DNA from 4 places in the Rossellomorea yichunensis genome. Region 2 is predicted to be linked to each of the others. Evidence: riboswitches for the same ligand, from Rfam matches in the RefSeq annotation. Region 2 holds a riboswitch; each other region holds the start of a gene.
The links. Region 2 has a riboswitch for cobalamin ahead of metE (5-methyltetrahydropteroyltriglutamate--homocysteine S-methyltransferase). Riboswitches for the same ligand answer to the same signal wherever they lie in the genome.

Region 1 (8,192 bases), on a different contig from region 2:
ATAAATTCTGAAAATAAAAACCGCTTTTAAAGAAAAATGCAGCAGCGTAAAATATTACGACGAACTTGCTTATTACGACTAAAGAGATCTGATCTCTGACCAAAAGGACCACAGCCCTCATTTTTACAGCTCATCAAACCCATTAGCATCCGATGTCTTCGTATATTGCCTTGATTTCTGTTCAAAGAAATCGGTCTTTCCTCTATCCACTTCCTGATAGGCGATGATCCATTTTAATGGGTTGGTCCTAAATCCTTCGAATGGTTCTTCAAACCCCAGCTGTTTGGCTCTTTTATTCGCCATGAATTTAATATAATCTTCAAGGTCGCTCATTAACAACCCTTCAACTTGAGATCCGATGATGTCCCTTCCCCACTCTATTTCAAGGATAGCTGCCTGTTTGAAAGCAGCTTGTCCAAAGTCACGGAGCTCATCCGTTTGATAAGCCGGATTCTCATTAAGGACTTCTTTATATATTTTTTCAAACAAGCCGACATGCAGCTGTTCATCCCGATTGATATAATTAATCATCGTCGATGTCGCCACCATCTTTTGATTTCTGGCCAGATTGTAGAAGAAGGCAAAACCGGAGTAAAAGAACAACCCTTCCAGAATGACATCATAGATGATTGACTTTAAAAGATTCTCAATGGTGGGGGATTCTACAAATCCTTTATATCCATTCGTTATAAATTCGTTCCGTTTCTTCAAGATAGGATCGTTCTTCCAGAAATCAAACACTTCATCCTGCTTCTTTTTTGACACGATACTGGATAATACGTAACTGTACGAGTGGTTATGGACGACCTCCTGCTGTGCCAAAATGATCATCAATGCATTGAGGCTGGAATCCGTCAGGTAGTCAGCCACTTTACCGGCGTAATCTGTCTGCACACTATCAAGGAGAGCCAGTAAGCCGATAATTTTCAAAAAGGACTCCTGCTCACTTGATGAAAGAGTAGGAAACTGCTTGATATCCTTTGCCATATTGATCTCAAAAGGCGTCCAGAAATTCCCCAGCATTCTCTTATACTTTGGATATGCCCAAGAGAACCTGACATCATCCCAGTTTAATATATTCGAACTTTGTCCATTTACAATTCCAGTAGATTTATTTGGTGCCTCAGAATCTATTAAGATTCGCTGCTTTAATCCATTCATGTTATCATCTTCCTCCCAGTCAGCTATGGCAGCTTTCACATTCATCGAAATTTGAAACTGATGTCGATCTCACATAGTAAGTCGTTTTCAATCCTGACTTCCATGCATCTAAATGAAGAGACAGCAACTCTATCGCCTTGATATCATTCCGCACATACAAGTTAAAAGATATTCCTTGATCTATATGTCGCTGTCTTTTCTCATTCTGTTTAATACTCCAGTGTTGATCTACGTTATAAGCCGTTTTGTAATACCAGGTCGTCTTTGGTGATAAATCAGGTGCTGTAACAGGAATCTTATAGTCTTTCTTTTCTTCCGAGTACTCTAATCTGAATAAAGGATCAATACTTGCTGTAGAACCGGCTATGATCGAAGTGGATGAATTGGGCGCAACGGCCATTAAATATCCGTTTCTGATTCCTCCTGAAGAGACATCATCCCTGAGTGAATCCCATCTCGGTCCGGAATATCCTTTCTTTGAAAAATACTCTCCAGTCGACCAGTCTGAGCCGCTGTAATATGGATAGGAGCCCTTTTCTTCCGCTAATTCATGACTGGCTTTGATCGTGTAATAAGCAACATCCTCGTACAGTGAATCACAATAATCAACTGCTTCATCGCTCTCCCATTTCAAACCTTTCAATGCAAGGAGATGATGCCATCCAAAGGTTCCTAATCCAACCCCTCTATAGCGCATGTTTGTCAGTTGGGCTTGCAGGACTGGAAGTTTATTAATATCAATGACATTATCAAGCAATCTCACTCCTATGGACACGACCCTTTCAAGCTCATCATCCATGATCGTTTTGGCTAAAGAAACAGATGCCAGATTACAGACGACATAATCCCCGGGAGATTTATAGGTAATGATTTTCCCGTCCTTTATGACCTCTTCTTCCATGACCGTCGCACTCATATTCTGGGAGATTTCCGTACATAAATTACTACAGTAAATCATTCCCTTATGCCCATTGGCATTTAGCCGATTGACAGTATCGCGGTAAAACATGTAGGGCGTTCCCGTTTCGAGCTGGGAAATCATGATCCTCTTGAAAATTTCAATCGCCGGAACCTCTTCCCTGGAAAGGCCGGGACATTCTACACACTCCCAATACTTATCTCTGAACGAACCTTCTCCTTCACGCTCATCAAAGAAATCTTCCAGGGAATATCCCATGACCATCCTCACTTCATGAGGATCAAATAGATACCAATCCCCTCTCTTTTCCACTTGTTCCATGAATAAATCCGGTAAGCTGACTCCAGTGAAAAGATCATGAGTTCGCTGCCTTTCATCACCATTATTTAAGCGTGTATCAAGAAAAGGAAAAATATCCTTATGCCATACATCCAAATAAACAGCTATCGCTCCTTGACGTTGACCTAATTGATCAACGGATACTGCTGTGTTATTTAATTGCTTCATCCATGGAATAACACCTGAACTTACTCCCTTGAAGCCTTTGATATTACTTCCCCTGCTCCGGACCTTCCCCAGATAAATACCGAGACCGCCACCGTTTTTACTTAGTGTGGAAACATCTGTATTACTGTCATAAATACTTCTTAAATCATCGGCTACCGTATCAATAAAGCAGCTGGATAACTGACCATGGCTTTTGCCGGCGTTAGCAAACGTAGGAGTTGCTACCGTCATATACAAATTAGACAGGGCCCAATAAGCTTCTTCAATAAGCGACAGTCGCTTATCACGGGGTTCGTTCATAAAGAGTGTCATGGCGATGATCAGAAATCGTTCCTGAGGTAATTCAAGGATTTCACCATCATGGGATTTAGTTAAATACCGCTCTGATAATGTGACGATCCCTATGTACGTAAACAGATGGTCTTTAGATGAATCCATGATCCTCCCCAAATAGTCAATTTCATCTTTGCTATATGATTCCAATAGTGCTGGCTTATATAGTTTCCTTTCCGTCAATTCTTGTATTAATTCATAAAGGGAACTGTACAACAGGCTTTCTTCCACTCCCCTTGAATAAGCGATCGTACGATAGAGTTTCATTAAATATAATTCTGCTGCCACATACGTCCAATCAGGTTCATGGGCAGAGATACGTTCAACTGCAGTGAGGATCATGAAATGATAAAGCTTTTCTTTGCTCAATTCAGATTGACCCTCTGTATACTTAAAAGTCTTTTCATCGAATTCTTTAAAATGAAGTTGTGGAAAGCGACTGTGGAGATTTGTAAGAACCGCTTTTGCTTCCATTGTGATCCATTGATCTTTTGATACGATTGACATCATCATTCCTCCCAAATTTATACAGTGTGGGAAGGATTCAAAAAAAGCCCATCCTATTAATCGGATGGGCTTTATGTACGAAAGATATATGAATAGACTAAAGGGCCTATTCCAATCCTCGCTTTATCCTCCCAATTCCCGAAGAAGATAACACGTGATAAACAAGGCAGGTCTCCTGACTCGTGCTTCGCCCTACTCTAAGGCCTTCCCATCGTATATGACAGTGGCAGTTCCTTATTTCGTCAGCACTTACAGTTGCGGGGACAGCTCCGGAGTCACACCGGATTCCCTTTTAAGTCCATTCAGACACCCTATTCACAGGTTATAATCAATATATAGTTTAAATAATTTAACAGAACACAAAATGTTGTGTTCTGTATCATCATAAACGATTAAAAACGAATTTACAAGTGAAACTATTCACTTTGTTTAGAAGGTGAAATCTTCTAATAGTATCACTCTATTCCCCTCTTAAAGTCAAGAGATGTAACATGTTGAACGAAAGGAAGGAAAACCCTTCCTTTGAAATATGCTTATAATTATTATTTTTCATGAAAAGACAAGAAGAATATTGAATACTGCCTTCAAAAGGACACTAGTCAGCCGACACCTCCCTAAATGTTAGTTGAAGAAAATGGAGCCACTCTCTATAATTCAAATAGAAGGTTGTTTGACAGTATTCTTTGGTCCCCAATATTTTTTATAGGCTGTTTAAATGGAGGAAAAGATCTCGATTTAAACAGCCTCTTTTTTTAGAAACCAGTTGAAAGTCTTTTTACATTATCATTTCTGTACGGCAGTTGATAGTCGAATGTAACCGTATACATAATAGTGAAAAAGGGACCATATTGGTAATTCACTGTATTTCAACCTCATTACAATCTATACTTTTTGGTTTAAATACTTTCTTTTTACGGGCTTTTCCTTTAAAATGCGCATTAAGTGATTTTTTTGAAATCACACCTTACTTCTGAAAGGAGTCTATTATGAAAAAAATATTTACGACTTTACTATTAGCTTTATTAACGATTGGACTAGCCGCTTGCGGTTCGAACGAGGAGAGCCAAAAACAAGCTGACGATAAAGCGAAAACAGAAGAAAAAAGCGATGGACAGGCTCAGGAAGAGCAAGCGAAGCAAATGGAAGAAATGCAGAAGAAAATGGATGAGCAAAAGATTGAAAAAGACAAGATCGTTGCCATTGTAAACGACGAAAAAATTAAAGGTGAAGATTTCAATAACGTATTGACTCAATCACAAATGCAATATCAACAAATGGGTCAAGACCCAACAAGTAAAGATGCAGCAAAGAAAATCAAGGAACAAACAATTGATAGCCTGGTTGGACAAACACTTCTTATGCAGCAAGCTGATGAAAAAGGATATAAGGCATCAGAAGATGAAATCAATAAACAACTGGAAGAAGTTAAAAAGCAGTACGGCGATGACAAGAAGTTTGAAGACGCAATGAAAAAAGCCGGATTCACGATGGATGAGTTAAGAACTCAAATCGCTGAAAACATCAAATACACAAACTACGTTGAGAAAGAAATCAAAGTAGAACAAGTCTCTGAAGATGAAATGAAGAAATTTTACGATCAGTACGCAAGTCAGCAAGGTCAGGGCGAATCAAAAGAAGCACCAAAATTTGAAGAAGTTAAACCTCAAATCAAGACTCAGTTAGAACAACAGAAAAAACAAGAAAAACTTGTGCAACATGTAGAAGATTTAAAGAAAAATGCTAAAGTTGATATTAAAATCTAAAGCTCCATCAAAGAAAGCCACCTGCAGATAGGTGGCTTTCTTATGTTCTATTCCCCAGATGTTTTTCTCTGCTCACAAAGGGTATGGTATAACAACGAATTATTAAGGGAGGATGATGGAAAATGACGAAGAGGACCAATGACAACCCTGAACAAATCAATAAAGATCATGACGGCATTCTCGATCAGCATGAAAGTGAACAAAATGTGGATCCAATTCCCCTCGATGACTTAAAAAAAGAGCAGCGGGACGAGAAAAATAAGCATCATACGAAAGATGACTCATCAAGCAAAGAATAATAAGGTAATCGAAAGCCCTGTGGGATTCCCACAGGGCTTTCGTTCTTCTTATTTAGATAACCAATCTGTATGGAATGTTCCTTCTTTATCCACACGCTGATACGTATGAGCACCAAAGTAATCACGTTGGGCTTGAAGGAGGTTGGCAGGAAGTGACTCTGAGCGATAGCTGTCATAATACGCTAAAGCACTCGCAAGACCTGGTACAGGGATACCTAACTTAATGGCTGTAGCCACCACTTCTCTCGCTTCCTCCTGATAGTTTTCAACGATTTCCTTGAAATATGGATCCAGTAGTAAATTCGTCAATCCCGGTTCACGATCATAGGCTTTCTTGATTTCTTCCAGGAAGCCTGCACGGATGATGCACCCACCTCTGAAGATCATGGAAATTTCGCCGGGCTTCAGGTTCCAGTTATATTCATCGGAAGCAGATTGGAGCTGGGCGAAACCCTGTGCATATGAGCAAATTTTGCTTAAATATAACGCCTTGCGAATCATTTCGATAAACTCTTCTTTGTTACCGGAGAACTCCTTATTTCTTGGTCCTCTTAAGATTTTACTTGCCTTCACTCTTTCTTCCTTCATGGCAGAGATGAAACGGGCAAATACAGATTCAGTTATGATCGATAATGGTACACCTAACTCCAGTGCAGAAATACTCGTCCATTTCCCTGTTCCTTTCTGCCCTGCTGTATCCAGGATTACGTCAACAAGGGGTTTTCCTGTTTCTTCATCCACCTTTGTGAAAATATCCGCCGTGATTTCAATCAGGTAGCTGTCTAGCTCCCCGGCGTTCCATTCTTTAAATATCTCATGTAGCTCTGTTGCGCTTAAACCCAATACATTTTTCATAAGATAATACGCTTCACAGATAAGCTGCATATCACTGTACTCAATTCCATTATGGACCATTTTCACATAATGGCCAGATCCGTCCGGACCGATATATGTACTGCATGCATCGCCTTTTACCTTTGCCGCAATTGCTGTCAGGAAAGGCTCGACTAAATCGTATGCTTCCTTCTGACCGCTCGGCATGATAGCAGGACCGTATAAAGCGCCTTCTTCTCCACCTGAGACACCTGCACCGATGAAGTTGATTCCTTTTTCACCAAGTTCCTTATTACGGCGAACCGTATCTTCAAAGTATGTGTTTCCTCCATCAATTAGAATATCTCCCTGATCTAAATGAGGAAGCAATGATTCAATCGCTTTATCGGTAATATTACCGGCTGGAACCATTATCAATATTTTTCGTGGTGTTTCTAATGACTGGACAAACTCTTTTACATCGTGAGTACCGACCATTTTTTTATCTGGATGCTCTTCAAGTACTTCTCTTACCTTCTCATCAGACACATCATAAATGGAAACGGAATAGCCTCTGCTTTCGAAATTCAAAGCCAGACTCTTCCCCATCACTCCGACACCAGCTACTCCTATTTGTTGTTTATTCATATATTTATCATTCCTTTCACTTCGGGTAATAATATTTTCACCGTATATATTATAATACGAAATAATTTTCCGTGGTGGAATTTTATGAAATAATATTTTTTTATTTCATGAAGTAGGTTAAAATTATTTTCATGAAGATTTCGCTTAGAGGAGGTTTCCCCTGCATGAAAGAGGATAAAGTACAGCATTGTTTACCTCGTATCCGTTCCTATTACTCTCAATTCAGTGAAAAAGAAAAGATGATTGCAGATTTTATTATTGCTAATCCAGAAAAAATTATCCACTCCACTATCAGTGGTGTAGCAGAAGAACTGAACGTTGCAGATGCTACAGTCTTCCGTTTCTGTAAACGCCTGGGCTTTAAAGGCTACCAGGCAATGAAGATTTCCCTTGCATCCGACCTGGTGACACCTATAAAAGATATTCATGAAACAATCAATGAAGAGGACTCTGAAGGTGTTATTGCCCAAAAAGTGTTCAGGTCCAATATCAGGACATTAGAGGATTCTTTAAGCATGCTGAACGAGGAAATGTTTACGAAAGCTATTCGAGGGATGATAAGTGCCAGAAGAATAGAATTTTATGGTACGGGTGGATCGGGGTTTGTTGCCATGGATGCGCATCATAAGTTCCTCAGAACAGGCATGACCACTACTGCGTACAACGATTCCCATATGCAGCTGATCTCCGCTTCACAATTGACCGATGCTGATGTAATCGTCTTTATCTCTCATTCAGGATCGAACAAAGATTTATTGGAAGTATTGGACGTAGCGAAGAAAAATCGGGTAACGACCATCGCCATTACTCACTTTGCCAAATCACCTTTAAGCATCGGGGTCGACATTCCTCTATTTACAGTTTCTCAAGAAACCGAATATCGATCTGAAGCACTTGCTTCAAGAATCAGTCAGCTTAGTATTGTCGATGCCCTCTACGTTAACACCATGATGAAGAGAAAAGATCTATCCAAATCTTCCCTGCAAAAAATGCGTGACGCGATTTCCATTAAGAAAATATAATTGTAAAAAGGGACGGACCTTTTCAGGAGATCCGTCCCCAATCATTATTTCGGATACTTCAGTGCATTCTTTTCCAACTTCTCATATACTTCCTTTTCTAAGTCGATATCCATTTTATCAGCCAGCTGGACTAAATAAATCAGGACATCAGCCATTTCTTCTTTAATATTTTGACGTGTCGCTTCCACTGCTTCCCGGCTTGTTTTCCATTGGAAATTTT
Region 2 (8,192 bases):
CCCTTTTTTGTGTCTTCATGTCCTTTTGTAGAACAATGGGAAGCCTGACGCAGTAACTTCTAAGATCCAATCAAAAGGAGGAGAAGTTAAGTGGCAATCGAGTTAAAGACGCAATTTAAAAACAGTAAAAAAGTATATGTCGGAGGGTCAAGGCCAGACATACATGTACCGATGAGAGAAATAGAACTGAGTAGGACGAATGTTAATTTTGGCGTGGAAGAGAATGAACCGGTTCGTGTATACGATACAAGCGGACCTTATACAGATGAGCGTTACCAAGTCGATATTAATAAAGGGTTACCTTCTGTTCGCACAGAGTGGATCTTGGAACGTCAAGATGTCGCGGCTTACCCGGGACGTGAAATCGAGCCGGAAGATAACGGCTATAAAGGAGACGATCCTCGTGCAAACGTAGAGGCGTTCCCTACTATTAAACGTAACCCAATGCGGGCAAAAATGGGTCGTAATGTGACTCAAATGCATTATGCGAAAAAAGGAATTATCACACCGGAAATGGAGTTCATCGCTATCCGGGAAAATGTTGATCCTTCATTTGTAGTAGAAGAGGTAGCAAATGGCAGGGCCATCATTCCTGCCAATATCAATCATCCTGAATGTGAACCAATGATCATCGGTCGTCACTTTCATGTGAAAATAAACGCGAATATCGGAAACTCTGCCGTATCATCTTCCGTTGAAGAAGAAGTGGAGAAAATGACGTGGGCAACTCGTTGGGGTGCCGATGCCATAATGGACTTATCAACAGGTAAAAACATTCATACAACAAGGGAGTGGGTCATTCGAAACTCCCCTGTCCCTGTTGGTACGGTACCGATATATCAAGCACTTGAAAAGGTTAACGGGGTTGCTGAGAATCTTACATGGGGTGTGTACAGGGATACATTGATCGAACAGGCGGAGCAGGGTGTTGACTATTTCACCATTCATGCAGGTGTATTATTGAGGTATATTCACCTGACGGCTGATCGTACAACAGGCATTGTTTCCCGTGGAGGTTCAATCATGGCACAATGGTGTCTTGCCCATCATAAAGAGAACTTTCTTTATTCACATTTTGAAGATATATGTAAGATTTTAAAAGCCTATGATATCTCCGTTTCCTTAGGAGATGGTTTAAGGCCCGGATCAATTGCTGATGCGAATGATGAAGCACAGTTTGCCGAGCTTGAAACTTTAGGCGAGCTAACCAAAATTGCTTGGAAGCATGATGTACAGGTGATGATTGAAGGCCCTGGTCATGTACCGATGCATATGATTAAAGAGAATGTGGATAAGCAAATGGAAATCTGTCATGAAGCTCCTTTTTATACCTTGGGCCCATTAACGACAGATATTGCCCCGGGGTATGATCACATTACTTCCGCCATAGGGGCTGCCATGATCGGTTGGTTTGGAACAGCCATGTTGTGCTATGTAACACCGAAAGAGCATCTGGGATTACCGAATAAAGATGATGTGAGAGAGGGTGTCATTGCATATAAAATCGCTGCACACGCAGCGGATTTGGCGAAAGGGCATCCAGGGGCACAAGTAAGAGATAATGCCGTTTCTAAGGCTCGATTTGAATTTAGATGGAATGACCAATTTAATTTATCCCTGGACCCGGAACGTGCAAGGGAGTATCATGATGAAACACTTCCTGCAGAAGGGGCAAAAACGGCCCATTTTTGTTCAATGTGTGGACCGAAATTTTGTTCAATGAGAATATCACATGATATAAGGGAAATGAAGGAGAATAGCATTGATGACGCTCATAAGGAAATAGAAAAAGGATTGAAAGAAAAATCGAAGGAGTTTGTGGAAAATGGATCAAACATCTATCGATGAGCCTCTTTGTCATGTACTCAAATTGAAGAATGATATCATAAAGCTCAATCAGAGGGTTATCCAACTCGAAAAAGAAGTGAAGAGCATCCAGGAAAACTGCAGGCATGTCTTCTATGAAACGCATGTAACAAGATCTTGTATCATATGTCATTATGTAGAAAGTACCTATTATTAGAAACGTGTAAGTTATAGATTAAATTTCTTTTGACAGCTTGTATGGACCGTGCTACGATTATTACAAATTTCGGAATAGTAAATGAATATATATGTGTGACTCTTATTGAGAGAGGTGGAGGGACTGGCCCTGTGAAACCCGGCAACCATTCAACCGATGTGTTGAATAGGTGCTAATTCCTGCAAAGCAAATGGCTTTGGAAAATAAGAGAGGATTCTAATAAACATGAAGCCCTCTCTATCGCAAGAGAGGGCTTTTCGTTTTTATGAAAGAAAAATTAAATAAACAAATGCAATAGGTGCTGAGTCATGCTCAGCTAAAAGGGAAGACCGGTGAAAATCCGGCACGGTCCCGCCACTGTGATGGGGAGCGACTTATCATTCAACCACTATTTCTGTTGAAATGGGAAGGGATAAGGAGCTGTGAACCTAAGTCAGGAGACCTGCCTGTTGTATGCGCTTATGCTCTACGTGGATATAGAGAGGGGTGAGGAATACGTGTTGAGAATACAAATTGGTCTCAACTCTAGTTAGTGATACGTATGAATCTCTCTTTCATTTGAAAGAGAGATTTTTTTGTTGATGACAATCATATCAAGTATAAGGAGTGAGGAATGAATGAGTAAGGTGATCAGTTCCAATTTAGGTTATCCAAGGATCGGTGAAAAGCGTGAATGGAAAAAGACACTGGAACAATTTTGGGCAGGGAAGATTGAAAAGGATTCCTTCTTAGAGCAAATGGAAGAAATACGAGTCAACCATTTGAAGAAGCAATTAGATCAGGGGATTGATTTAGTTCCGGTTGGAGATTTCAGCTTATATGATCATGTGCTTGATACAGCCGTCATGTTCGGCTTGGTTCCCGAGAGGTTTCATTATAGTGGGGGTAAGGTCTCTCTTGATACGTATTTTGAAATGGCCAGAGGATCGAAGGACGCGGTGGCATTAGAAATGACAAAATGGTTTAACACCAACTATCACTATCTCGTGCCTGAACTTGATGGGATCATACCTCAGTTAGTGGAAAATCGTCCCCTGCATTTTTTTAGAGAGGCAAAACAAAAGCTGGGTATAGAAGGGAAACCGGTTATCTTAGGTCCTTTCACTTTTGTGAAATTGTCTAAGGGGTATGAAACCGGTGATTATAAAACTCTTGTTGCTCGATTTGTCCCTCTTTATGCTGAAGTACTGCGTGAATTACAGGAAGAGGGGGTAGAGTGGGTACAAATGGATGAACCGATCTTATGCACATCCATCGGGGATGAAGAGATGGATCAATTCAAGGAAGTCTATCAAACGTTTAAAGAATCCTGCCCCGGGTTAAAGATCATCCTTCAAACCTATTATGATAGTTTGGAAAGGTACCAGCGGGTGTTAGCACTCCCGGTAGACGGCATAGGGATAGATTTTGTGCATGATCGTGGTGAGAATTTGGCGGCGCTGAAAAAATTTGGTTTTCCTAAGGATAAATTCCTGGCTGCCGGCATTCTTGATGGCAGGAATATTTGGAGAAGTAATCTTGCTGATACCCATTCGCTTCTATCGTCCCTTGCGGGGGATGTTCCGGGTGATCGCTTGATCATACAACCATCATGCAGTTTACTACATGTACCTGTAACCGTGCAGAATGAAGAAACAATTGGTACACCTCTCATTGACGCTCTATCATTCGCTGATGAGAAATTACATGAAATCACTATTTTAACGAAGGGGATTCGTAAGGGAGCCGAGACAATAGAAGATGATATCTCTGAAAGTGAAACGGCGATAAGGAATTTAAACGAATCAACGCTGCGTAATAATAGGAAGGTGCAGGAAGAGGTTGAAGAATTGCATCCCAACAATGTCGGGAGAAAAGATCCTTTCCATTTTCGTAAACAGGAACAGGCCAAGTACTTTTCATTACCTTTTCTACCTACCACTACAATCGGCAGTTTTCCTCAAACCCAGGAAGTGAGAAGGCAAAGGCTGAAATGGAGGAAGGGAGATCTTTCTGAAGGGGAGTATCAGCAATATATTCAGGCAGAAATCAAACGTTGGATTGAAATTCAGGAACAAATCGGCCTTGATGTGTTTGTACATGGTGAATTCGAGCGGACGGATATGGTTGAATTCTTTGGTGAGAAATTAGAAGGTTTTCAATTTACGAAGTATGGCTGGGTACAATCATACGGTTCCAGATGTGTGAAGCCACCACTCATATATGGTGATGTGAAATTTAAAGAACCTATGACCGTTAGAGAAACGGTATATGCTCAATCCTTAACGGATAAACCGGTGAAAGGGATGTTAACGGGCCCGATCACAATTCTAAACTGGTCATTTGTTCGGAATGATGTATCACGTTATGAAGTAGCTAATCAAATCGCTTTTTCTCTTCAAAAAGAGATAGAGGAATTAGAAGCCAATGGCATTCGTATGATACAAGTTGACGAGCCGGCACTTAGGGAAGGACTGCCTTTAAAGAGTGAAAATTGGGAGGAATATCTCAACGCTGCCGTTTACGCTTTCAAATTGGCCACTTCATCAGTACAGAACCAAACCCAGGTCCATACACATATGTGCTATTCGGATTTTGAAGATATTATAGATGCCATCAGTGATCTGGATGCTGATGTCATCTCGATTGAAACCTCAAGAAGTCATGGGGAATTAATCCAAGTTTTTGAAGACAATACGTATGACAAAGGGATTGGACTGGGGGTATATGACATACACAGTCCCCGGGTGCCGAAGCGTGAAGAATTAATCCGTAATATACACCGGGCTCTTGAAGTGCTGGATGCCGATTTATTCTGGGTCAACCCGGATTGTGGTTTGAAAACACGTGGGATCGATGAGACGGTATCAGCTCTTAAAACCATGGTGGAAGCGGCGGAACAAGTGCGTGAAGAGATGCTCATGAAAAAGGAAGGATAATTGTCAATATGATCGAGTACCGATGATTACGTTCCTTTGATCCACCTTTTCAAAATGCAGGGCGCAGTTGAAAAGAATTGCGTCCTGCTCATAAGGAGATAAAAAGAAAATGCCATACATAGCCATAGGAAGAATCATTCAAGTATTTAATGAACATCAGCCAAATCGCACTATCCTATATTTGGTGAGTGATAAGGGGATCGATGAGTTCCCAAAAGGGAGGGTTTCATTAAAAACCGCTTTAGCATGGCAGGCGGAAGAAAAGATATGCAATGTCTATGCTCCCAGTTAAATTTTAGAGGGAGAAAAAAATAAGCTTCCCAAAATCCTTTGAATTGTGTTAACTTAATGTTATACATAGTTTACATACGCAAGGGGGATTTGAAAGTGAACGGAGAAAAACTAAGGGTGATCATTCACTGTGCCATCTTTGCTGCGATTACGGGGATTTTCGCTCAAATCGAGATTCCACTGCCACTCGTTCCAATCAGCGGGCAAACATTAGCAGTAGGAATTACAGCGACGATTCTTGGAAGCCGATATGGTGCGTTCGCCATGGTATGCTATGCAGCCCTCGGAGCAGTCGGTGTTCCTGTATTTGCAGGCTTCAGTGGAGGGGCACAGGTACTGGTCGGTCCTACGGGAGGCTATATTTTCGGCTTTATCATAGCGGCTTTCTTTACAGGCTTCATTCTTGAGAAAACAAAATTCACCATACCGATGGCGATGATTGCCAATACAGTCGGAATGATCATTACGTTGATCCTGGGTACCATTCAACTGAAATTCGTAGCCGACCTTAGCTGGAATCAGGCAATGGCAGCTGGGGTATATCCATTTATCGTTGTTGGACTTATCAAAGCATTCCTGGCCAGCTGGATTGGAATCACTGTAAGACAACGACTGGTTCAGGCGAGATTGATCGGGAATCGGAAAGCAGCAGCATAATGAAAAAAAGTTGACTCCTTGTTGGGAGTCAACTTTTTTATGACTAAAATTTATACATAGACCAATAGCCAATATCCTTGAATCCGATTCGCTTATAAATTTTTCCTGCTTCAGGATTATCATAGAATAGGCATAACTCTTTTCCTTCTTCTAGTACGTCACGACATAGCTTCGTCATGCACTCGGTGGCATACCCTTTTTTCTTATGCTCAGGATGTGTGCAGACAGCGACAATCATCGCAGACATACTGTTTTCGGCGGTTGTGGAAGCAGAAGAAACAAATTTACCGTCTTCTTCTACATAATAGCTTCTCGAAACACCGGCCTCCATGCTATGTTTTCTTTCTTCTACAGAAAAATCGCCACCACTAAATTCAGGGATGCTGTTCAATAGGTCCACAAGTTTAGGTAGATCAGTGAGGGTAGCCTGTTGTACATGAGGCAGGTCTTGTCGATCCATTGATTCCGTGTTGTCACATTTCGCATAGTGCATATGTCTTATTGATTTAATTTCTCTGGATAAAAAGGGTTCAACCTGCGTCACGATCCTTTTTAATCCAGAAACGATACTGTAGTCTTCAGTCTCATTAATGATTGCGGCAAACCCTTCCGCATCAAATTCCCCCATGGAAAAAGGGATGAAGTTTTCTCTGTACTTAAGGAGGATTCCCCTCAAATTCCCTTCCGCGTCAAAGTCGCCCCAGATTTTCTGGAATTCCTGTTCATATCCGAAGGCTTCGATGTCCCCGATAATAAACAAATTCTCAGCCGGCTGCTTATGAATGAGTTGCTGGCAAATATCATGATCTTGTTCTGTAAGCTGTCTGATCATCTTGGTTCCCCCCTGTAAATAATCATTATCATACCAAAATTAGAAATATTTAGTAAAGAGTTATTTTTAGGGGAATTTGATTAATAGACGATACAAATGATGTAAATTGAATAATTTCAGTTGGACTAACAGAAGTTATGAATAGCTACACTTTTCTTATGAAATACCATGCGTGGTTTTAAATTCATTAAAATAGGGAATCTTAGCATCAAACACAGTTACTAGGAGGGAAACTCATGCTTTGGACCATTATTGGAATTCTTTTAGTCCTTTGGTTACTCGGATTGATTTTTAAAATCGGAGGAGCCATCATCCATGTTTTACTTGTTATTGCCATTGTTGTCTTTTTATTTAACAGAATCACCGGGCGTAAAAAAGGATTATAACCATAACAAAGGTCCGTCCCTCAAAATAGAGGGACGGACCTTTGTTATATAGACTATTTTACGGCCGGGCCGCCTTTAAGTTCGATTTCAGATGGTACGTTTGAGAATTTCTTGAAGTTTTCGTTGAATTTGTGGGCAAGTTCTTTTGCCTTCACTTCATAGGCTGCTTCATTGGACCAGGTTTTCTTTGGTTGAAGCACTTCGTCAGGAACACCAGGAACGTGAACAGGGATGTTCAGACCAAAGATGTCGTCCGTTTCAGTTTCAACGTGAGTGAGTTCCCCTTCAAGAGCTGCTTGAATCATAGCACGGGTGTAAGATAACTTCATGCGGTTACCAACACCGTATTCTCCACCGGTCCAACCAGTGTTCACTAAGAATACTTGTGCATTGTGCTCATCGATTTTCTTCCCAAGCATCTCAGCATAACGAGTTGCCGGGAGTGGCAGGAATGGTGAACCAAAGCATGTCGAGAAAGTGGCTTGCGGTGAAGTGATCCCGCGCTCAGTACCTGCAAGCTTCGATGTATATCCGCTCAAGAAGTGATACATTGCTTGTTCTTTCGTCAGCTTGCTGATCGGAGGTAATACCCCGAATGCATCAGCGGTTAAGAATACAATGGTATTTGGATGTCCTGCAACACTTGGTTCAACGATGTTATCCATCGCTTGAAGAGGGTACGCAGCACGAGTATTTTCTGTTAACGTGTTATCCTCATAATCAGCGATGCGGGAATTGTCATCTAGAACCACGTTTTCAAGGACAGAACCGAAACGGATCGCATCAAAGATTTGTGGCTCCTTTTCACGTGTCAGACCGATACACTTAGCGTAGCAGCCGCCTTCGATATTGAATACACCGTTAGGAGACCATCCGTGCTCATCATCGCCGATTAAACGACGGTTCGGATCTGCGGACAATGTCGTTTTGCCTGTACCGGATAAACCGAAGAACAATGCCACATCTCCTTCACGTCCGACATTTGAAGAACAATGCATGGAAAGGATATCGGATTCTGGAAGTACGTAGTTCATGACAGAGAAGATCGATTTCTTCATTTCACCTGCATACTCAGTTCCACCTAT
Region 3 (8,192 bases), on a different contig from region 2:
TAAAAAGGGAATCGACACAAGAATCATACCTATCAAAATAGTGGAATGGGTTTGAAGGATGGTTTCATAAATAAATAAAAACCGTGAAGAAAGCAATACCACCAGTGACAAAACGCCAAAGGCGCCTACCCTCGGGTCTTTCATTATTTCTAATCGCTTTTCCTTATCTCTATAAGAAAAAAAGGCATCACTTGCATCCATATAGCCATCTAAATGAATACCGCCCGTTAATACGATTGGCAATACCCAAATAAAGAATGATATACCTAGAGGGCTTATGTGGGTAAAAGAATCCAGAAAAACATATCCTCCTACAAGAAACACACCTACAAATAAACCTAACAGTGGAAATGTCCGGACCATCCACTTCATTTCCCTATTCCCTATTGAAAATTCTTTACGGATCGGCAGAATCGTAAAAAACTGCAGGTTAAGGAGAAAGCTTTTAAATAGGATCATGAGGAAACCGTCCTTCCTCATTCGGACCCCTCTTTTTCACAACTGGGATTCCCGCCGTCATTTCAATTGCCACACATGCTTTTTTCACCATTCTTATGTGCAATGCACCAAGCCGTTTCTGGAAAGTAAGGATATCCTTTGAATCAATTGGAAGGTCAGAAACCAATTCATTGCTAACCAGGAACAGTACATCAACTTTATTTAGCAACTGTACGATAGATTGATAGATTTTCTCTTCTATATATTGACTTTTCTCCTCATTACTATCATACATCTCATTTGTTAAAAGAGTCGTGAGGCAGTCCAACAGTACAACGGAGTGTTGAGGAATTTGGTTGATTATCCTTTCAATTGAATTGGGACATTCAATCGTCGTCCATTCCACAGCAGACGCTTGCCGGTCCTGCTGGTGTTTCAAGATTCTTTGCTCCATCTCCCTGTCAGTGTTTACTCCACAAGCAAGATAGACCAATGGAACGTTTGACTTCTTCTTCTCAATTGCCCATTTTTCAGCAAAAGAGCTTTTGCCGCTTCTAACCCCTCCGGTAATAAAATATAGGGCTCCCAAGCCGATTCCCCCTCTCCTCAATTACCTTTTCATTGAAATGATTCTACTCTGTTTGATCCAAATAGCGTTCAATGGCTTTTTTTGTTACCTCATACACACCGCGCCCAATCAACTTCCCTATTGGTGTAATCGGTCCGGCAAACGGTTCCAGCTCTCCTTGTTGACTTGAGGAGATCAGAATACTGTCGGTCGGTGTCCCGGTTGCAAGTTGACCAGTTCTTCTGTCCCTCACATTCATGTCATGTAGGGCCCTCACTTTCGCTTCTGTTGAGGTTACAAGGGCTTCTATATATGCTTCATCTGAAAGATTCCCATTTATGAACACCCATGTATTAATCGTGCCTGGCCTTAAATCAATATCATATTGATAACTTGTCGAGACATCAATCGCATTCCCGACACCGGCTGTCACTACGACGAATACGGAATGCCCCTGAACTTCGAATGATTCGCAAACCATATTATTTAAAGGAAGCGCCGTCATCATGCCTACAGAAAATGAGGGGTCCAGGTCTTTATGAACAAGAAATTCTTTCATGTCCTCTTGATAATCTGAACAGTCATAATCTGCAGGGACCCTACGATTGATAAAGTGCCTGTACCACCCGATTCCTGCACCAATAATTCCTGAGGACATGCATTTTAATGGGTAAGGGGCAGAGAAATGTATGTATTCTTCTCTTACGTTTAGGTAGCTTTCATCTAACACAAAGTTCTCTGTCGCACTCTCCTCAGGAACAATGACCATTTGAGGTTTTGCAACTAAAGGATGAGCTTGTTTCTGAACCTTTGTATGATACACCTCTTCTATATGTTTCTCTTTCAGAACCTCTTCCGGGTGATGGAGAAGTTTGGTTCTTCCTTTATCTAAGAGAAGTAAGCGATCACAGTATAAACTTGCTAAGTTTAAGTCATGAAAGATTGCGATTACCGTTAATTTTTCGTGTATTGTTTGATTTTTAATTAAATCCAACAATGACTTCTGATACGAAAGATCGAGATGATTAGTGGGTTCATCAAGCAACAGGACCTGTGGCTCTTGAGCGAGAGCCTGGGCAAGGAATACCCTCTGCCGTTCTCCCCCGGACAACTCATGAAGGAAGCGGTCCTGAAAGGAAGTAATGCCCGTTTGATCCATTACCTTCTCCACGATTTCAGAATCCCGTTCAGTCGTTCCTTTAAAGAAACCTTTTTGGTGAGCATATCTCCCCAGCATAACCGTCTGCCTCACCTCATAGGAAAAGGTTTCTGTCGATATCTGAGGAAGTACCGCTACCTGTGTGGCAAGATCCCTTGAAGAGAAATGATGCAGTTTTTTTCCTTTTAACCTTATGCTTCCATCCATTAATGGAAGCAGACCCGTCATGGCTTTTAACAGCGTCGTCTTTCCACTTCCGTTAGGTCCAAGAATCCCAAAGAATTCTCCTTCATCTATATGAAAATTCATGTCTTCCACGATTATTTTATCGTTATATCCTACTGTAACACCGTCTACATCTATCATGATGAAAGCCCTCTTTTCTTCAGGAGAATATAAGCAAACATCGGGGCACCAATAAGAGCTGTTATCACTCCAATCGGAAGCTCGGTTGGTGCAATGATGGTTCTTGAAATGAGATCAGCCAATACGAGAAAGCCTCCCCCAACAATGATGGACAAAGGAAGTAAGTGTCTATGGTCATGCCCTACGATCCTTCTTAGAAAATGAGGAATTACGAGCCCCACGAATCCAATTGTACCTGAAACGGCGACAGCCGCTCCCGTGAGGATACTTCCAGCAATTAAGATGAGGAGTTTTCTCTTTTGTACGGATATCCCGATATGATGGGCTTGTTCTTCACCAAAGCTCATGCCATTCAGTTCCTTGCCATTGAGGAACAAAACGATCACTCCAATTAAGAAAAAGGGGAATATTATCGTAATGTAATCCCACCCTCTCATGGACACGCTTCCAAGAAGCCAACCGATGATCTGTCTTAATTCCTCTCCCGTCAGGGCAATCATTAAGGATATAAAGGAACCTAAAAAAGAGCTGAAAATTATCCCTGTTAATATGATGGTTTCTACCTTCATGGTTCTTTCAACCTTCTGTGCAAACCATAATACGAGGAACACGGTTATAATCGAACAAAGAATACTGAGAAAGGGAAGCGTAAACTTCCCGATAAACGGAATGCTCCAATTAAAGAACAACGTAATAACAGCACCGACCGATGCTCCTGAAGACACACCCAATGTATATGGATCAGCCAGCGGGTTGCGCAATAGTCCTTGAAAAGAAGCTCCCGCAATTGCCAGGGAGCTGCCAACCAATAATGCCAGTAATACTCTGGGCAATCTTATGGAGTACACGATATTTGCAAACATTGGATCAATTTCTCCCGGTATAGGGAATCCAAACCATTTAGCTCCAACGATGAACAGAATATCCATCGGTGGGACAGAGACGGTTCCGATCGAAATGCCTGTAAAGAGAGCGAAAAGTAAAAACGTTACAGCCAACCCGTATGTTATCCATATTTTATTCTGCAAATAACTCCGGATAGATTGACTTTGCAATTTCCTCTACTCCTTCAACTAATCTCGGACCAGTACGTGTGACCAGATCTGAATGAACATCATGGACATCTTCATTTTTTATAGCAGTTACATCTTTCCAACCTTCTCGGCCCATCACTTGTTCTTTAGGATTTTCACTATAAAAACCATAGGTTGTAATGATGACGTCAGGATTTGAAGCGATGACCGCTTCTTGATTTACTTGGACCCATCCCTTCTGATCACTCATCACATTTTCGGCATTTACTAGTGAAAGCATTTGATCAATAAAAGTATTTTTTCCTGTCGAATATATGTCAGGGGAAGGTGAAACCTCTACATACACTTTTTTCTTTTCAGATACACCACTGACTTTTTCCTTAATGGATTCAAGATCCGCTTTCATCTCAGAAATGACAGACTCAGCTTCATCTTTCTTGCCTACCAATGTGCCGATGTTTTCCATCGTGGTGTACACTTCCTCAAAGCTATTGGCATCACGTACGATATAGACCTTTACCCCTGCACCTCGAAGCTGTTCTAACCCTTCTTCCGCCGACACAGCAGTGGACTCATGAGCAAGAACCAAATCCGGATTCAGACCGATAATCTTCTCAACGTTAAATTCCATTCCACCTATTTTTTCTTTCTCCGCCGCTTCTTTTGGATAATTATCAAAATCTGAAACACCTACGATTTCCTTATTCAATCCTAACTCGAATAAGATTTCTGTATTGCTCGGAATCAATGAAACAATATGCTTAGGTTGCTCATCCAGCGTGACTTTATTATTCAGGGCATCGTTTACTGACAAAGGAAAAGCAGATTGCCCCTGGCTGACTTCCCCGCTATCTTTATTCTTTTCAACATTTTCATTGTCAGTACCGCAAGCTGAAAGGAGTCCTAGAGATACTATTAGTACGAGAATGATTTTGAATGTGTGTTTCATACGTTTTCCTCCTGTAGATGAACTTATTCCCAGACAAAAAAACATCTCCAGTGGGACTAGAGATGCTGTGTAAAATGCATAAAAGGCTTTAAACCGTTAAATATGCACATTACACCTTTCTATCCGCGTAGATTTGGTGCGAAAGAAATCAGGCAGGTCTCCTGGCTCATGGTCATTGTTTGCTGCACCTTCCCATACCCATTGGTACAGTGGCATTCATACAGCTCACTTCCATTTACAGTGGCGGGACCGCGTTGGAATTACACCAACTTCCCTATTATGAAGCTAAAAAGTTTGCTACCGAAACTTCCGCTTCACCTAATCTCATATCGTATGTAATTATTCCGTTCAACAGAATTATACACAAGATTCTATGGATAGTGAATGAAATTTGATAAACTTTGCTGAAAATAGCAGGAATACTTCTTTTCGAATCTTTTCCCGATGCAACCTTTCGAGCTAATAGATTGTCCCCTCCATTCATTCGTGATAAAATCTTTTTCAAGCAATCGCTTTACTGCTTTAGAGGAGCACATATGGTACAGGAGGTTCAGCAATGAATGAAAAAAAAGAAATCGCTACTTTTGCAGGTGGTTGTTTTTGGTGCATGGTAAAGCCATTTGATGAATTACCGGGAATAATTGATGTCGTGTCAGGTTATTCAGGGGGCCACCTTGAAAACCCAACATATCAAGATATAAAAGAAGGAAATAGTGGACATTACGAAGCTGTTCAAATCACATTTAATCCTGATTTGTTCTCTTATGAAAGATTATTAGAGCTATACTGGCCTCAGATTGATCCAACGGATGATGGGGGACAATTCCATGACCGCGGCAATCAGTACCGGACAGCTATTTTTTATCATAATGAACACCAAAAACAATTAGCTGAAAACACAAAGAACGAAATAGTAGACAGTGGACGATTCAAGAAGCCTATCGTCACAAACATCCTTCCTGCTTCCACTTTCTATCCGGCAGAAGAATACCATCAAAAATTCTACAAGAAAAATCCAGATGAATATAAACAAGACCGGGCAAAATCAGGTCGCGATCAATTTATAGATAATCATTGGAAGAACTAAATAGTGGGATGAAAAAAGCTCCTTTCGCCAAACTAATGGCAGGAAGGAGTTTTTTGTATGAAGAAAAACGAGAAAAATACAGAAGATAAAGAGCAGGTTATCGGGTTTGAAGGCCCAGGGAAAGTCGTCAATTTCTTTGACCCCTATCCTGATGAAGATGAAGAGAATGTAAATAACTCGGATACGGTAGATAATCATTCTTCAGAAAAGCAGTAAAAACATAAAAGGTGAAGATTATTTAAATTTAACCTTCACCTTTTCATATTAACCAATGAATCGATTCACTTTCACTTGCTCATTAAGGATGAGTTCCGCTGTCAGTTGTCCTGAAAGTGAGACCATCGGCACACCTCCGCCTGGATGGGTTGAACCTCCCACGAAGTACATATTAGAGAGCACTCTGCTCTTATTCGGAATCTTGAAGCCTCCATTAAGCTTTCGGTCTGTGACAGTCCCATAGATAGAACCACCATTCGCCCCATAAAGGGTTTGAAGGTCGTTAGGAGTGAAGGTATATTCGTATTCAATATGATCCCTTAGATTGGTTACGCCCATTTTCTCCAGCTTTTCCAGTACTTGGAGTCGATAAGATTCTTTGTATTGAGTCCAATCCTCACCCTCTTTTAAAGGTGGCACATGTGTCAACACAAACAGGTTTTCTTTTCCTTCAGGAGCCTGTGTGGGATCCGATTTTGACGAGATACCAATATAAATCGTCGGATCATCAGCCAGCTTTTTCTCATCGAAGATTTGCCTGAATTCTTTTTTAGGATCCTTACTGAAAAAGAAGTTATGGTGAGCAAGATGATCATATTTACGGTCTACCCCAAGCAGCAGAACCAAACCTGAAACCGTAGGGGCATACTTGCTTAGTTCCTCGACTTCCTTAGGTGACTCATGATAATCAGCCAAAAGGGATTTGTAGCAAGGGATCGCCTCTAAATTCGATACCACGATGTCCGCCATCAACTCTTCTCCTATTTTCGTACGTATTCCTTCAGCACGGCTGCCAGTGGTAAGAATATCCTCAACTTCACAATTTAAGCGAATCTCTACCTCGAGTTCCTCCAACACCTTTGCCATTGCCTCTGCAATTTTATACATTCCGCCTTTTACGTAATGGACTCCCAGCGCCAACTGAACATGTGTAAGCTGTGACATGATGGCTGGTGCATGGTAAGGTGACGAACCGACGTACATGATCAGGAAATTAAACAGCTGCTGCAAATGCTTGTCTTTAATGAATTTACGATTCGCAGCATCCATGGATTTCATCGGATCCATTTGCAGTAATTCCTTGACCGGATGCATCGTGCGTAGGTCCTGCAAGCCATTGATGCTCTTTTTATAGAAGCTTTTCATTGTGAGCTCATACATTTTTCCACAGTAGCTTAAATAGTTAAAGAAATTATTCGCATCCTCCGTGGATGTCTTTTTCATTTCTTCTAACATTGTTGGAAGGTCCGAAGATACATCCAGGACCTTTCCGTCTTCAAAAAATGTCCTCCAGCCCGGTTCCACTCTGATAATATCCACATAATCATTCAGATCACGGCTTGCATGAGCAAAAACTTTTTCCAGAACCCACGGCATCGTAAGGATCGATGGGCCTGTATCGAAAGAAAAGCCTTTTCCTACTCTTTTGTTTAATTTTCCGCCAAGTCTTTCCCCTTTTTCAACAATGGTCACGTTAAATCCTTCTGATGCAAGACGGATCGCTGTTGACATACCTCCTAATCCGCCACCTACTACTATCACTTTCTTCTTCATCTCATTTCCTCCTTACGAGAAAGATCGTTGTCTGCTGAATCGCTTATTCAGCTTTCCATTGTGCCCATTTTGATTGACTTCAAACAAATTTGACATGAATTTACACACACAAAACAACCAATCCATTTGAAAAAAGGTATCACCTTTAACCAAAATGGTTAAAATGTCGATAAAAACCAAAAGATCAGAAGGTGAAAAAATGTATATTTGGTTAGGGTCTATTATTCTTACCGTTTTCCTTTTTACTAGAATCCCTACAGTCAAAAAGTCCATTCATGTAAGGAATAGTTTTCTCGTAAAAAAATGCTCCATCATCATTCCTGCCAGAAATGAAGAACTGACAATTGGAAATCTATTATCGAGTATTCAGAAGCAATTTATTCAGCCGTTTGAAGTGATCGTGGTAAATGATGGATCGAAGGATCGTACGAAGGCGATAGCTGAAGAGTTCGGTGCAACAGTGGTGGATACTCCCCCTCTTCCAAATGGATGGAACGGAAAATCTTGGGCTTGTTGGAATGGTGCGGAAGCATCCAAGGGAGAATTCTTACTGTTTGTGGACTCAGATACATGGTTCGAGCAAGCAGGACTTCTAAGAATTTGCGAGACTTATCAACAACAGCAATGTCAAGGAGTTCTGAGCATTCATCCCTTTCATAAGATGAATAGTGGATTTGAGACTTTATCCATGATGTTTCATTTAATCGTATTCGCCTCAACGAGTGTCACTCATCTCCTATCCGGGCTGGTCAGACCTTCGGGTGGGTTTGGTCAGTGCTTCCTGTGTACAAGAGATGTATATCAGCGAATTGGTGGGCACG
Region 4 (8,192 bases), on a different contig from region 2:
CAGGATCCCCCAGTTTAGGTCCGGTAATGATCAGTGCCTGGTTCGATCTCGCTGTACGATAACGAAATCTCATCCAGAAATAATAGGCAATCCCTGCAATCGCTGCAATAACTAGAACAGGAATAAGGAACATGAAAAATCCGATAATACTTAATGATCCTAGCATTCTGACAACCCCTCTCGACATTTTGTTTAACCAGCATGAAATCTGATTTAATTTAAAATAAAAGTGCTAGCTACAATACTATCTACGGAAGAGTGTTAGAAAAGTTTCAATAATTTAGGTGAATCTCCTAATTTTATATAAAAAAAGCTCGAACCTTTAAAAGGTTCGAGCTTACAATCTACAACAACCATCCGTGTATGGCCCCTAACAGGGTAAATATGATGAGATGATCTCCTATCGCGATAAGAAACATCCGTTTTGTCATAAGACCAAATAAAGCATTTTTCAAGTAGACAATGGAAATAAGAATTCCAATTAGTACACCTGTCAAAGCTCCTTCGACTACTCCATTGGAACCGGTGGCTTGAACAAAAATCCCAACAAGAAGTGAGCTGATAAATGCAACAATAACAGCCACTGCATATTTAATCGGTCCAGTACTATCCTGTTCCTTCTTTCCTAGTAAAATAGAATAATAAATTCCGCCGTATACCATATACACCACAGCCCCCGCCAATATCGCGAGCAAATTCACATTTAATTCCATCCCAATTCCTCCATTAATTCGGCTCAATGGCTAAAGCGATCGCTTTAATGCTACATCCAATATCGAGTGTTCCTTTTAAACTGATCATTTCCACGAGTTCAATCGGATTCCCCAGGTATCTGTATCCGCTTTTCGGCAACCAATAGCTGTAAAGTTCAGAATAGCATTCGATTAACTTCCCTCTTTCACGGTAGTCGACAGGTTCATCGAATTCATAAACCACATGCTTACTGCCTCGAAATAGATAGAGTTCCTCACCTTCCGCATCATTTTGATTTTCAACAGCCAAGCGACACTCATACCTGCTTTTTTCAGGTGGGGTAATATAAGGGTTGCTCTTTGGAACTCCGAATATCAAAGGACTCTTCTCTATGAGGTTTCTGGCATTTCCCCATCTGTATAGATCTTGCCATGCTTCTGGAATACCTTCGATATATGACCCGATATGGAATCTATTGACGGTTGAACACTCTGGAAAATGAGCGATCTTCACTTTCGATAAATCCAGCCATTTAAACTCATTATAGGATTCTTCACCCTGGGATGCTTTCGCTTTTGCGCTGAAGAGTTTAGATATCTTGCTATTTAGATATTCTCGCGGAAAACGCTCTAAATAGGCACCTTCCCGCCAGCTTTTGGGGTTAGCTTTAAAGTAAGTATTAAAAGAATAGGTGAAATAGGATAACGATGAAAAACCACATATGAACGCAATTTGTGTGATAGGAAGCTGTGGCTCGTAAATGAGCATATGCGCTGCATTTTCCAAGCGCATCCTTTTCTGCCGGTGTTTCACCGATCAGCCCTTTAAACAACCGCTGAAAGTGATAAGGGGAATAGGTTGATACTTTGGCTAACTGTTCTAAGGATAAATCTTCGCTTAGATGTTGATCGATATACTCTACTACTTTATCGATTTGGTTTCTTTGTATTTTGTCTTGTGGCATTTTTCAGACCTCACTACCTTTTTGAAAAGCACTTGTTTATAAATTTTACCATAATCCTTCTCCTCACTCACTAAGGGTTATGATAAAATAAAAGCGTTCACAATTTAATCATTGCTCATTGGTGAAGATGACCTTTAATTCATTTTCTTAAAAGGGAAGTTGGTGAAAGTCCAACGCGGTCCCGCCACTGTAAGGCTGAGAATTCGTATGGATCCACTGTTTCGGATTGAAATGGGAAGGAATACGAAATCGTTGACGCTGAGCCAGGAGACCTGCCAAATGGGAAGAACACAGAAGTTCCTACGGGAGATAGGAGGGTGTTGCGCTAATGAGACGTCACAAGAGGAATCGTTGTACTCTGAACGTTCGCCTGGAATAGCCGCATCTTCTTTTTCAAAAGGAGATGCTTTTTTGTTTCATAATACAAACAGGGAGATGAGAAAATGGAACAAGCCTATTCAGTCGAACGTTCACGAACCATACAAACAAAATTGGTATTGCCGCCTGACACCAATCATATGCAGACCATCTTTGGAGGAAAGGTTTTATCCTATATTGATGAGATTGCGGCCCTATCCGCCATGAAACATTCCAGTTCAGTCGTCGTCACGGCATCGATTGACTCCGTCGACTTCTTATCATCCGCCACGGTCGGCGATGCTCTAAGCCTTGAGGCATACGTCACTTCCACCGGCAGAACATCAATGGAAGTGTATGTAAAGGTGTACTCTACGAATCTCGTAACGAGTGTCAAAACCTTGACGACGGAATCATTCCTGACAATGGTCGCCGTTGATGAAGATGGAAAACCGAAGCCGGTACCAAAGGTCATTCCTCAAACGGAAGAAGAAACGAGACTATTCAAAACGGCTCCTTTGCGAAAAGAGCATAGAAAGAATCGCGCGCTTATCTTATAAACAATCCCTGATTCACTGACTAACTAATATAACAAAAACACTCAGAGTTTTCTAAGCTCTGAGTGTAACTTTGGAGATTATTATCCCGCGATCCTTTCTTCCATTCCAGGAATCATCTATCCAGTTTATCGTTTTGTCGAAAGGATAGAAGTCCTGAATGAGCTGGATGCAGAAAAGAGAAAATCAGTATAGTAAAGCAGATTCCATTGGATTTGGATGTTTTTGCCTTCAGACCTCCGTCTTGTCCCCCATCTATAGAACAAACAAAGATATTTCCCTATAATGATAAATAAACTGTTCACTCGGGGTGTACTATGATCGAAGGTAAATTAATTAAATTTCATCGTGAAGATTCAGGATTGACTCAGGAACAGCTTGCTCAGGGTATCTGTTCCACCACACATCTTAGTAAAATCGAAAGAGGCATCACAGAGTATTCCAGTGAAATTACTGATTTACTTGCAAGGAAGCTTGGAATCAATATGGATGTTGAACGTTCCCGCTACCATTCCTTACAGGCTAAACTATCAGAATGGAACGATGCGATTATTATGATTCGAACCAATGACATCCATCAACTTAAAGGTGAAATTGAAAAGGAACCTTTAAGGTTTTTATCTGACTTCATCATTCAATACAACCTTTTTCTGGCAAGATATTATTTATTTTTGAACAATCATGGAAAAACCAAGGAAATCCTGGGCATGTTCGAAAATAAAAACTATTCTCTATCCCCTTTTGAACAAAATTTATTGCTTCATGTCAAAGGGATTTACTATCATTCAACAAGACAATTTAACACTTGCATACATGTATTGAAACAGATTGACGATGAATATCCCAACTCCGAATATTATTTCCATTTGGCATTAGCATATCATTCCATTCATTCAAACACCTTTGCCTATTATTATGGGCAAAAAGCTTTGCAATTTTTCCAGAAAACATTGAATATCCTTAGGGTCATCGATTCGGAAACCTTAATTTTAATCCAATTGAATGCCAAGGAACCCTTTGATATGGAAGAAACAAAACAACAGTACGATAAGCTCCTCAGAGTCTGTGAATCAGTCAATTCAAACGATCGGGCGCATAAGATACATAATAACCTTGGATTCGAATATTTTAGGAGAAAACGATATTCTGAATCAAAGGTATCCTATGAAGAAGCATTAAATCTTATCAATGACGAAACGCCGGCATCAAATTATTTAGTTACGCTCAGCGGATATATACTTGCTTGCATGAAAGGGAATCTACTATCTTCACGGGAACTCAATCACTTAGCGACAAAAGGACTGAATATGGCCACTCAGCACCGGGATCCAAGTCATGTATTCTTTGAGATTTACTTACTTACCATAAATGAGGATGAAAAAGAACTATATGAATATATTGAAAGTACAGCTCTCCCCCACTTCAAAAAAACGGGGAGCCAGTTGATGTATCAGCATTATGAAAGACAACTATTTTTATATTATGTGAAAACTGGGCAAACAGAGAAAGGATTCAGACTTGCATCCGATAAGATGTCAAATGAAATCAGTTATTATGAACTAGAGTAATACTGCTACAAATGATAAAAGGAGTTTTCCTTTTGTCATTTTTTTTTTGGCCGATCGATTGTAAAGTCACTCTAGTTGTTTGGTTCCAATTACAACCCCAACCCAACGTCATTTTTTCACAACTTTCCTCCCACCCCACTTCTCAAAATCAGAAGATAAATAATCGTTCAACTCCAATCAGTAGTTAAATAGTCCCTAAATAAACCCCCATACAAACATGAGCAAATTGAATTTACAATGAAAATTGTAATAATCTTTAGAATTATCTTACTAACCACTACAGAAAAGAGGTAGAAATGATGAATGGATCTTCCATAGCAAAGAAATCAGCTGTGATTGCATTATCCACTGGATTACTCTTATCCCCTGCATCGAGCTACTCCTCTCCAACAGCTACCGCTGCGGATTGGAAAGCAGAAACGATCTTATCTTCTTTGACTGAAAAGCAGAGACAAGCCCTGCATCAACTTGAGTTAAATAACACAGAGGGTCTCCAAGGATTTCAACCAAATGAATTGACATCCAGTGAAGAGATTTCGGTTATCGTCCAATTCCAATCTAAACCTGGGCATGTAGCTGTGCTAGAGGCTGCCGTCAAAGGGAAAACAGTAAAGAAAGAAGACGCCAGAGCAAAGGTGGAGAAAGAACATAAGATATTTAAAGAAGATGTTGCGAAACATCTATCTCCTAGTCTTGTAAAAGGGAAAAAGAAAGAGCCTAAAATCACCCAAACCTATAAAGAAGCATATAACGGTGTGGCAATGACGCTTCCTGCCAATCAAGTAGAACACCTGCTTAACTCCAAAGCCGTCAAAGCTGTATTTAAAAACCAGGCATATACTGTCGATCCGGTCAAACAGGATCTTCCTAATGATGTTGACCGTGAAATCACAACATCTGTTGAAAGCATTCCTTATTTAAAAGTGGATGAATTACATAAGGAAGGAATAACAGGTGACGGCATAAAAGTTGGCGTCATTGACACAGGTGTCGACTATAACCACCCTGATTTAAAAGAGGCCTATAAAGGCGGATATGACTTTGTTGATGATGATGCGGATCCAATGGAAGCCACGTATGAAGATTGGGAGAGTACGAGTGAACCAGAGTTCAGTTATACGGGAAATTCCTATTATACTTCTCATGGTACTCATGTATCCGGAACCATCGTAGGACAAAACGAGAATGATAGTGAAGTATCGGTAGAAGGTGTTGCTCCGGATGCAGACCTATATGTATATCGTGTCCTTGGTCCTTACGGGAGTGGTTATACTGAAGACGTCCTTGCAGGAATTGAGAAATCGGTTCAAGATGGTATGGATGTCATCAACCTATCATTGGGAGCAGGTGTCAATGATCCTTATTATCCTACAAGTACCGCCCTTAACTATGCCGTATTAAATGGTGTGACGGCAGTTGTTTCAGCAGGGAATGCAGGACCAAGTGACTTTACCCTCGGCTCTCCGGGTACAGCTGCTTTAGCGTTAACAGTAGGAGCAAGTGATGTTCCTGTCTCGCAAACCACTTTTACCGGTCAAACATCAGATGGATGGTCAGCGGAAATTGTGAGTATGGCAAGAGGTTTCGAACATTCCTTTGCCAGTTTAGAAGATCGATCATTAGAGTTGGTAGATGTCGGCCTTGGTTATGAAGAAGACTATGAGAATAAAAATGTTGAAGGAAAGATTGCCTTTGTTCAGCGAGGAAATTTCGCACTGAATGACAAAGTGAAATTTGCTAAGGAACATGGTGCCAAAGCCGTGATCATGTATAACAATGCTGAAGGGCATGTAGGTTATAATCTTGGTGAATCAGCCCACTATATCCCGGCCTTCTCGATGACAATGGCTGCCGGGGAAGAATTAAAAGCTGCGATCACCAGTGGCACATCAAGCTTCACGTTTACGAATTTAGAAGAAAGCTTTACAGATGGCGACCAGTTAGCCGATTTCAGTTCAAGAGGTCCCGTCAACAAGAGCTTGGATATGAAACCTGAAGTGGTAGCTCCCGGTGTCAGCGTTCTATCGACTTTCCCTTCTTTTATGATAGATCCTGAAAACACCGATGACTATCAGTATGCTTACTCAAGATTATCAGGAACCTCAATGGCTTCTCCTTTCACAGCGGGAGTTGCAGCTTTACTTTTAGGAGAAAATCCGGATCTCGAGCCTGCTGATATTAAAACCATTCTCATGAACTCATCTGATCCTTTGAAGGGTGATTACAGCGTATTTGAGGTTGGTGCAGGAAGAGTGGATCCTTATCAGGCCCTTCACAGTCAGACAAAGATCCAAATAAAAGATGAAACATTGCTACCTAGCGGCGAAGAACTGATTGCAATCGATAATCCAACTGGGGGATTGAGCTTTGGTAATCAGGTAGTGTCTGAAGGCGCTCACCTCCGCGTTCAAAAAAGCTTTGAGCTCACCAACAATAGCGATGAAAAGAAAACCTTTGACATAACATTTGAAGAAAATGTGCAGGAAGGAACCCTTAGCCTCAAAGAAAATGAAGTTAAACTAACTTCTGGCAAGTCCATTAAGGTAAATGGCGGCAGCAAAAAGACTTCAAATCTCTTCCTGACAATGCCTAAAACCGCTGCGAAAGGGATATACGAGGGATACCTAATCGTTACGAACCGTAATGATCATACAGAAAGTTACCGTGTGCCATTTAGTGTGAAGAGATCGGAGGAAGGTTTTAATACCCTTGAATTGTTATCCCCTACCTATTCCACTCCTCACTATACGCATGGTTATGATCCATTCCGCTATCCATGGGCACTTGTTGAATTCAACCTGAGTTCACCAATGGAAAGCATGGATGTAATCCTACAGGATGGCGAAACAGGTGAAGACCTAGGATTAATCGGAACAATTGATTTGCAGGGTGCACTGCTGGATAACAACTACTTATTAAGAGCATTCCAGGGTAGCTACTATGCATTTACCGATGATAAGAAAAATCCGGTTTCAGATGAAATGACAATCGCCGAACCTGGACACTATAAAATCAAGTATGCGATGACAGATCCAAAAGGCAAAGTAAAAACAAAAACAGAGCATTTCTATATCGATATTGAGGGTCCTACATTCAAGAGTTCCCTGGATGGTGAATCCCCGTTCCTTGAATATCAGCCAGGACAGGAAACGTATCCATTTGAAATTGAAATTACTGATCCACTTATTGAAGATATGCAAGCAGCAGGAGTCGACGCAGATCATTCCAAAAACTTTATGATTTATTATTGGAATTCACCGTTCCCTTCTTCCCCGCTTTATATGGATGAGAGCGGTAAGTTTGTCGAAGAAATTGCAATGAACGAGAACGTGGATGCCCTCAACTTTAGAATGAAGGGGTATGATATGGCCGGAAACAACACTCCTGAGAAGAACTATTTCTTTATTAAAGAAGGTACACCGAATGCCTACCTGCAAACCGATGTCGATACCGTTGTAACAGGTGAAACCGTAAAGGCAGCTTTAGTACTTGATAATGTTAAGGATGCTAAGGAAGCCACCTGGACATTTGAAGATTACTACGGAAAAAATCCGGAAGTGATCGATGCCAAACTATCCGGGGAATTTTCAGATAGAGCGTCCTTGACACTTGAAGGAAATCAAATCAAAGTGACGTTCAACGAACCTGTTCAATCATTTGATCATAGTACCATTGTTGATGTTCAAGTAAAGCTTCAAGATGAAGTGTTCACTAAACAAGACGTTCTGGACCCAACAGTAACCATTACTAATTCTAACAACGAAACAATGAACCTATTTCATGCTGGTGCTGGACTCACTGTAAATCCTGACTTTAATTCAATAAAGGGATTCATAAGCCCTGAAGGATTCGATAGCGGAAATGGCTACAATGCCAAGAAGGATTGGACAAAAGCAGGGGCCAACATAGAATTCAAAAACTCAACCGGGGACGTCTTTAATCCATCTTCTATCACGGATAATGGGGAGTACTCCATTGAGAAACTTCCATTAAACAAAGACCCTTATGAGATAACGGTATCACTTCCTGGTCACTTCTTAACTAAGGAGAATA

Region 1: another riboswitch for cobalamin. It lies ahead of RSX31_RS01630 (ribonucleoside-diphosphate reductase subunit alpha); the one in region 2 lies ahead of metE (5-methyltetrahydropteroyltriglutamate--homocysteine S-methyltransferase).
Region 3: another riboswitch for cobalamin. It lies ahead of RSX31_RS05330 (ABC transporter substrate-binding protein); the one in region 2 lies ahead of metE (5-methyltetrahydropteroyltriglutamate--homocysteine S-methyltransferase).
Region 4: another riboswitch for cobalamin. It lies ahead of RSX31_RS18700 (acyl-CoA thioesterase); the one in region 2 lies ahead of metE (5-methyltetrahydropteroyltriglutamate--homocysteine S-methyltransferase).

Annotation. Positions count from the first base shown of each region.
Region 1 covers NZ_JAVYAD010000001.1:310,831-319,022, reverse strand. Annotated here, with positions in the region: gene RSX31_RS01635 (ribonucleotide-diphosphate reductase subunit beta) at 124-1,161, opposite strand; gene RSX31_RS01630 (ribonucleoside-diphosphate reductase subunit alpha) at 1,181-3,394, opposite strand; cobalamin riboswitch at 3,576-3,756, opposite strand; gene RSX31_RS01625 (SurA N-terminal domain-containing protein) at 4,414-5,190, shown strand; gene RSX31_RS01620 (hypothetical protein) at 5,313-5,489, shown strand; gene gndA (NADP-dependent phosphogluconate dehydrogenase) at 5,538-6,950, opposite strand; gene RSX31_RS01610 (MurR/RpiR family transcriptional regulator) at 7,115-7,972, shown strand; gene RSX31_RS01605 (nucleotide pyrophosphohydrolase) at 8,017-8,192, opposite strand, start outside.
Region 2 covers NZ_JAVYAD010000003.1:36,869-45,060, forward strand. Annotated here, with positions in the region: gene thiC (phosphomethylpyrimidine synthase ThiC) at 91-1,848, shown strand; SAM riboswitch class I at 2,123-2,233, shown strand; cobalamin riboswitch at 2,303-2,487, shown strand; gene metE (5-methyltetrahydropteroyltriglutamate--homocysteine S-methyltransferase) at 2,641-4,941, shown strand; gene RSX31_RS08115 (hypothetical protein) at 5,051-5,233, shown strand; gene RSX31_RS08120 (biotin transporter BioY) at 5,323-5,889, shown strand; gene RSX31_RS08125 (GNAT family N-acetyltransferase) at 5,933-6,721, opposite strand; gene RSX31_RS08130 (lmo0937 family membrane protein) at 6,958-7,107, shown strand; gene pckA (phosphoenolpyruvate carboxykinase (ATP)) at 7,161-8,192, opposite strand, start outside.
Region 3 covers NZ_JAVYAD010000002.1:173,746-181,937, forward strand. Annotated here, with positions in the region: gene RSX31_RS05310 (adenosylcobinamide-GDP ribazoletransferase) at 1-459, opposite strand, end outside; gene RSX31_RS05315 (bifunctional adenosylcobinamide kinase/adenosylcobinamide-phosphate guanylyltransferase) at 446-1,027, opposite strand; gene RSX31_RS05320 (adenosylcobinamide amidohydrolase) at 1,071-2,531, opposite strand; gene RSX31_RS05325 (FecCD family ABC transporter permease) at 2,528-3,586, opposite strand; gene RSX31_RS05330 (ABC transporter substrate-binding protein) at 3,549-4,514, opposite strand; cobalamin riboswitch at 4,649-4,847, opposite strand; gene msrA (peptide-methionine (S)-S-oxide reductase MsrA) at 5,071-5,601, shown strand; gene RSX31_RS05340 (hypothetical protein) at 5,659-5,817, shown strand; gene RSX31_RS05345 (phytoene desaturase family protein) at 5,866-7,371, opposite strand; gene RSX31_RS05350 (glycosyltransferase) at 7,571-8,192, shown strand, end outside.
Region 4 covers NZ_JAVYAD010000007.1:73,469-81,660, forward strand. Annotated here, with positions in the region: gene RSX31_RS18680 (flotillin family protein) at 1-166, opposite strand, end outside; gene RSX31_RS18685 (DUF1761 domain-containing protein) at 345-713, opposite strand; gene RSX31_RS18690 (AraC family transcriptional regulator) at 727-1,485, opposite strand; gene RSX31_RS18695 (AraC family transcriptional regulator) at 1,373-1,657, opposite strand; cobalamin riboswitch at 1,761-1,951, shown strand; gene RSX31_RS18700 (acyl-CoA thioesterase) at 2,101-2,574, shown strand; gene RSX31_RS18705 (helix-turn-helix domain-containing protein) at 2,889-4,139, shown strand; gene RSX31_RS18710 (S8 family serine peptidase) at 4,436-8,192, shown strand, end outside.